DNA from 2 places in the Provencibacterium massiliense genome. Region 2 is predicted to be linked to the other one. Evidence: a T-box and tRNA genes for the amino acid it is inferred to sense, from the RefSeq annotation. Region 2 holds a T-box; the other holds one or more tRNA genes.
The links. A T-box is a leader RNA that pairs with one kind of tRNA and senses whether it is charged. The one in region 2 lies ahead of tyrS (tyrosine--tRNA ligase), so its partner is inferred to be a tRNA-Tyr.
Positions count from the first base shown of each region.

Region 1: it encodes a tRNA-Tyr, which carries the amino acid that the T-box ahead of tyrS (tyrosine--tRNA ligase) is inferred to sense. The anticodon was not compared.

Region 1 is NZ_FWCH01000012.1:1,846,782-1,850,189, reverse strand. Features, by position in the region: gene B5477_RS13970 (cell wall hydrolase) at 1-344, shown strand, start outside; gene B5477_RS15240 (hypothetical protein) at 452-922, shown strand; tRNA gene B5477_RS13960 (tRNA-Thr) at 1,091-1,166, shown strand; tRNA gene B5477_RS13955 (tRNA-Tyr) at 1,200-1,284, shown strand; gene B5477_RS13950 (hypothetical protein) at 1,669-2,190, opposite strand; gene B5477_RS13945 (hypothetical protein) at 2,187-2,606, opposite strand; gene B5477_RS13940 (replication-associated recombination protein A) at 2,860-3,408, shown strand, end outside.
Region 2 is NZ_FWCH01000012.1:39,826-43,233, reverse strand. Features, by position in the region: gene B5477_RS05280 (Ig-like domain-containing protein) at 1-265, opposite strand, end outside; gene B5477_RS05275 (hypothetical protein) at 262-702, opposite strand; gene tyrS (tyrosine--tRNA ligase) at 965-2,206, opposite strand; T-box leader at 2,298-2,548, opposite strand; gene B5477_RS05265 (hypothetical protein) at 2,628-3,408, opposite strand, start outside.

The sequences.
Region 1 (3,408 bases), 1.8 Mb from region 2:
GCGCCACCGTGCCGTACGGAGAATTTTTCAGGATCAGCCAGGGCGGAAACGTCCGCAATATTATCGAACAGCAGGGACAGTTCAATTGTATGAAGGATGTGCTCGCGGGGCGTTACAATTCGCAGAACGTCTGGAACATGGACCCGCAGGAAATCCATTACGCGATCGCCGACTGGGCGCTGGGCGGCAACACCATGCAGGGGGTCGACAATTCCCTCTTCTTTTATAACCCCTACAGCCCCCGGTGCGCAAACTATTTCCCGCCCGGCGGGGCCGGGGTGATCCACAACCGGATCAACCAGCACTGTTTTTACGTTCCAACAGAAAAATATGCCAGCACCTGACGGTGCCTATTTCGGCGGGCCGCCCGCCGTCAAGAGGCGGCGGCCGCGGCGGCATGCGTTACATAAGGCCGCGGCCGATGGAGAATAAGATGGACCAAACTACCTCTATGCCACAGCAAACCTTTACCGGATACCCCATTACGCCCTGCGTCACGCCCGAGTGTGTGCGCGCGCTGAACCTCCCGCCGCTGGCGGGCGATACCTATGCCGGCGCGGCGCCGGTACCCTCGACCTCGAACATCGGCGCCTTCCAGGGAATGGCGGGCGGGCAAACCCTGGCGCAGGGCGGGATGGTTCCCCAGTCCACCGCCATGCTGCAGAGCAGCACGCCCATTACCCCGATGAACCAGCCCATGCCGCTGACGGTGGAGAACCTGATGTATCTCAACGGCTATCTGCGCACCCAGATCGGGCGCAAGGTGACGGTGGAATTTTTAGTGGGAACCAGTACCATTGTGGATCGCACGGGTATCTTGCTCGAGGTCGGGGCAAACTATATCCTGATCAATGAAACCGAAACCGACGACATCCTCGCGTGCGATTTCTACAACATCAAATTTGTCCGCTTCTATTATTGATGGCCGCCTCCCGGCCCGCCGGCCGGCGGGCCGGGAGAGGACCTGCCATACCGAGAAAAACAGGGAAGAAAATAGAAGAATTTGTATTGACTTATTTTTTTGTGTATGCTATCATATTATACGTCGCTGGACGGAGATCGACCTTCTGCGGCGATGAAACCATGATATGCTGGTGTAGCTCAGTTGGTAGAGCAGCTGATTTGTAATCAGCAGGTCGGGGGTTCAAGTCCGTCCACCAGCTCCACTTTCTGGCTGGACAGGCCGTCCAATTGAATATGGGAGAGTTCCCGAGTGGCCAAAGGGGGCAGACTGTAAATCTGTTGTCATCGACTTCGATGGTTCGAATCCATCCTCTCCCACCAACAAAATCTTCATTTGTCCCTTTGTGGGGTGGATGAGGATTTTTTCTTTCCCCCGTTTACACGCGAAAGTTTACGGGTATTTCGACATGGACGATTGACAAAAATACTCTCTGGCTATAATATTAGCAGGTGTTGTCCAGACGACGAATTTCTTCTAGCGAAAATTGATTCATCGGCTTGAATGGCTAGAGTCGAACAATGCGCTAATTATCCTCCCTTGTGCCACGCGTCTGGCAGACGGCAATAGAAAAAACACCCGTGGAAGGGCGGCCAGAAACTGTTCCGTGCCCTTTATCGTTTACAGGCAGCAGATTCTATCTGCTGCCTGTAAACTTTTTTATGTACTCCTCGAACGACGGTGCTTTTTCGCGCTCTCAAAAAATTTCAGCTCGCCTGATACTGCTCCATTTTCACACGAAGGCAGCGGCGGATGTCAGTCAGGCTCTGGCGGTCGAGTTGATAATAGTCCATGATCTCCGCATCGGTGTACCGGTTAATATAGGCCCAGGCGACCCGCTTTTCCCGGAAACCCAGATGGGAGAGATAGTCGCGCAGCATGACGGAATTTACAAAGTCCCCCTGTACGGCGGCCAGCCGCCCGATGACCGGCTCATCCCGGTCCGGCGGAATATAATCCAAAGAAAAACCGCTTTCAGGGCGCTTGCAGCGGTTGTATTCCCGTTTGGCCAACAGAACGTGGTCGCGCACACAGAAGAAGGCGTATTCCCAGAATTCGTAGCTCCCCTCATGGGCGGGGTAGGAGTGGAAAGCAAAGACAAAGCCTTTCCAGCCCTCCATCAGACAGTCCTCCCATTCCAGGCAGCCGTCGTAGAGCCGGCAGACCCCTTCGACAAAATGCATTCCCTCCTGTACGAGGCCGGACGGTATGTGCTTTCTCTGTTTCATTTGGCTGCCTTTCTGCGGGTCCTGCCACCAAGCTTTTGAGCTAGCTTAGCTGGATCCGGAGCTTTGAGAGGGCGTTGCCAAGTGCCCATCCAGAGTTGGTTCTTTTCGCTCCATATCACCTCGTAGCGTGCAGGTAAGGAAATACCCTGTTCGACAAGGCTACGAGTAAAATCGACCGCCTTCACCGAGCCTCCTTTGGGAAATCGGAAAGTTGACTCCCCCTTTTCATCCAAGAGGATCATTTCCCTATCATGACTGACGAGAACGCGCAGTTCCCGGGTATGTAGTTTCTCCAAAAGTTTTGCATTTAGAGAGATGTTTCCGCTTGAGTGAATATTAATACAAGGTCCGGTTCCAGGAGGTTGGGGCTGGACGAGCTCCTCGAATTCCTCCAAATTAAGCTTAATATCCTGCATGTGCAACACATCCCTTTCAGTTATTAGCTTAAGAATAGACAAAAAATTGTATAAAATCAATTAGTAATTTGTATAAAATTACATATAAATGATTGTCTGCTTTTCCACTGGTATTCGACTTTCCGGAAGTGGTACAGTAAAATGTTGACGGCATGCGAATAATATCGTGACAGCGCTGTGATCACTGTTATGGACGGCGTCCGGTTGTGCTATAATGGTATAAAAGAATGCAGATTAAAAAGGCGGTGAAGCGATGAAACAGCAATCCTTATTTGAATCCCCGGCGGCGAGCCCCCTGGCCAGCCGGCTGCGTCCGCGCAATCTCGAGGAGTTCGTCGGGCAGCGGCACCTGCTTGGGGAAGGAAAGGTGCTGCGCCAGCTGATCGAGGGGGACATGGTCTCTTCAATGATCTTCTGGGGGCCGCCCGGGGTGGGAAAGACCACCCTTGCGCGGATCATCGCCAACAAAACCAAGGCGCAGTTCATCGACTTCAGCGCGGTCACCAGCGGGATCAAGGAGATCCGGGAGGTGATGAACCAAGCGGAGAAGAGCCGGATGCTGGGGGAGAAGACGATTCTCTTCGTGGACGAGATCCACCGCTTCAACAAGGCCCAGCAGGACGCCTTCCTGCCCTTCGTGGAAAAGGGATCGATCGTCCTGATCGGCGCCACCACCGAGAATCCGTCCTTCGAGATCAACTCGGCGCTGCTCTCCCGCTGCAAGGTGTTCGTGTTGCAGGCGCTGAGCGGCGAGGAGCTCACCGAGCTGCTGCAAAACGCCCTGCGGGACGAGCGCGGCTTC
Region 2 (3,408 bases):
CATAGAGGGCCGCGCCACCGCCCGCCGGGGCGGCGGCGACGGTGAAGCCGGTGATCAGGTCCGGATTGTTGTTGCCCAGCTTGACGGTGATCGCTTCCGTCTCCGCCCCGGCGGAGAACAGCGCCGCCCGGGCCGTTCTCCCCTCGGGGACCGGGGCGGGCCCGTAATCGAAGCCCCCGCTCTCGCCGAGCGTCGCCCCGGCGGGCAGGCAGAGCCCCGCCGTCAGCGACAGCGCGAGCGCGAGGATGCAAAGGCGGCGGTTCATCGCACTCCGCCCCCGCTGTATCCGCTCTCCCAGCCCGTCCCGGTGCGAATGCCCGCAACATCGATCTCGAAGTCGTCGAGCGGTATCCGCTCGCTCTCTGGGATGATCCAGTCCCACCGCTTCGCGAGGGCATATTCCCCGGCCGTCAGCTCCCCGGCCTCATACATCGCGGTGTAGATTTCTTTCAGGGCCTCGCGGTCCCCGGCGGTAATGAATGCGGAAATATTTTGTTCAAAAACTTCCAGCTCCTCCTGTCCCCCTCGGAGAGTTAGGGGGCCCACGGGGGGATGATTCCCCCCGTGAGACGCGCCATCGGCGTCAGCCGATAGCTGCATTCCCGCAGGAATGCTGCGCGCCCCCCTTCCCCCTAGCGTAAAGCCGCCCAGCATACAGAGTGCCAACGCGGCCAGGATGATGGCCAACAGCTTTCTTTTCATGCTTTCGTCCTCCTCAAAAAAGACCTGTAGCATAGGTTGCTTTCGGTCTTCCATTGTGAGGGATTCGGCGAAAAAAGCCGTTTTGACTTGAAATCCGTTCCAAAACAGGATATAATTAGGATAAATTCGGAAGGGGTGGGTTAAAAACCTGCCGCTCCTTTTAAAAAACAGCAAAAAGACGACCGTTAGTAACCTATACTAACGGTCTTTTGTACTCTCAAAAAGTGCCCGGGCCTTGCGGCCCGGGCACTTTTTATCTCTTTTATTTTTTCAGCACAGCCTTGTGGAAGACCTTCTTGCCCTTTTTGATGATCAGGGCGCCGCCGGCAAAGTCCTCTTCGCTGACCATGGCGTTCGCATCGGTGACCTTCTGCTCGGCGATGGTGCAGCCCCCCTGCTGGATGAGCCTGCGGCCCTCCCCCTTGGAGGGGACCAGCCCGCAGGCCAGCAGCAAATCAAGCACCGGCAGCTTGCCGTCCTGGAAGCTGCTGGCTTCAATCTCGGTGGTGGGCATGTGCGCGCTGTCGGTCCCCTGAGAAAAGAGCGCCTTGGACGCTTCGAGCGCCTTATCCGCCTCTTCCTTGGAGTGCACCATGGCGGTCACCTCGTGGGCGAGGATTTCCTTGGCCTTATTCAGCTGCGCGCCCTCCCAGCTCTCCATCGCCTCGATCTCCTCGATGGGCAGGAAGGTCAGGAGCTTGAGGCACTTGACAACGTCCGCATCGTCGATGTTGCGCCAGTACTGGAAGAACTCGTAAGGACTGGTCTTTTCGGGATCGAGCCAGACCGCGCCGTTTTCGGTCTTGCCCATCTTCTTGCCTTCCTTGGTGGTCAGCAGGGTGAAGGTCATGCCGCTGACCTCCTGCCCCTCGGCCCGGCGCACCAGCTCCACGCCGCCGATGATGTTCGACCACTGGTCGTCCCCGCCCAGCTCCATCTTGCAGTTATAGGTGCGGTAGAGGTGCAGGAAGTCGTAGCTCTGCATGAGCATGTAGTTGAATTCGAGGAAAGAAAGGCCCTTCTCCATGCGCGAGCGGAAGCACTCGGCGGTGAGCATTTTGTTGACCGAGAAATGCACCCCCACGTCCCGCAGAAACTCGATGTAGTTGAGCTTCTTGAGCCAGTCCCCGTTGCGGGCGATGAACGCCTTGCCCGGCTCACCCGGCTCGCCGAAGTCGAGGAATTTGGACATCTGGCGCTGGAAGCACATGGCGTTGTGGTCGATCTGCTCGACCGTTAACATCTTGCGCATGTCGGTCTTTCCGGTGGGGTCGCCCACCATGGTGGTGCCGGTACCCAGCAGCACGATGGGGGTGTGGCCCGCCCTTTGGAGGCGCGCCATGGTGATCAGCTGCAAAAAGTGTCCGACATGCAGGCTGTCGGCGGTGGCGTCATAGCCGACGTAGAAGGTCACCTGTTCGTTGTCCAGCCGCTGCTGGATCAGTTCGGGATGGGTCATCTGCGCGATCAGGCCGCGCCGCTCCAGTTCTTCAAAAATCTTCATGCTCTTGTTCCTTTCCTGTTTCTGGTTTTCCCGGAGCCGGACGCTTTATCGCATCAAAACGGAAAAGCCCCCTGCCCGGACTTTCGTTCGAGCAGAGGGCGAATAAACTCGCGGTACCACCTCTATTTGTTCCCCGCCCCCAGTGGTTTCAGCAGGCGGTAAGAACCTCATGGGTACTGACATACCCCCGCGCTTTAACGGGCGCACCCGGCACGGTCCTACTCTTTTTCAGACGGCGGCTCCGAAATGTATTCATCCCCGCCTCCTTTATGCGCTTGCACCGGCCGCGCACTCTCTGAAAATTCGGCACTGGGGACTACTTCTTTTCTTCTCAGCCTTTTGGTATGAACATTTACGAGAGCCAGTATACCCCACCCGTTTCGATTTGTCAAGCATGGTTTCCCCGGTTGAGGGAGCCTGATCACCCGATCGAGGCAACCTGGGAATTGCCGAAGCTCTCACCGGTATTGGGGACGACGTTCACACTGCCCCCTAAGCCCCAGCCGATCGCCCCGGCCGGGTTGGTCCAGTGACAGTTTTGAAAGATATTGAGGGTGGAGGCATAATATTCAGCGCCGACAATACCACCTGTGGCAATCCCGTTCGGACCCGTACTGGCACCAAAACCCGCCGAGGAGAGGCATTCGGCAAAAGTGCAATCATAGCTCAGTCCCACAATTCCGCCCAGATAGGTCTGGCTCTTCGATGTGCCCGCAACCGTCCCGCCCACCGCCTTGCAGCGCAGGAGGCTGGAGTATTCCGCCCAACCGGCAACCGCGCCGACGGTGCTGAAGGTCTCGCCATAGGAACTGTTTGCCCCGTCGACGATGATGTCGGCCCCGCTCACGGTGCAGTCCAGAAGCTGCGCGCCGGACGAAAGCCGGTTGACAATGCCTCCCGCAGCATAGTTGTGCGTTTTGTTCGGCGCCTGCATATAGTAGGAGGCGCTGATCACTGGCTGGTTTATGGTAACATTTTTCACCCGTGCGTCCGACCCGCTGACAACACTGAACAATCCGCCGGTGGTGGAACCCAGCCCGCTGATCGTATGTCCGCCCCCGTCGAAAACGCCGGTGAAGGCCCCGGGCGAGGTCCAGCTGCCGCTCAGGGTCAAATCGTTTTCCAGCCGCAGGCTGGAACCAAGGTGATTTTGCATATGGGCGAGCTGGGCCTGGTTTTGGATCAGATAGGGGTATGACGCA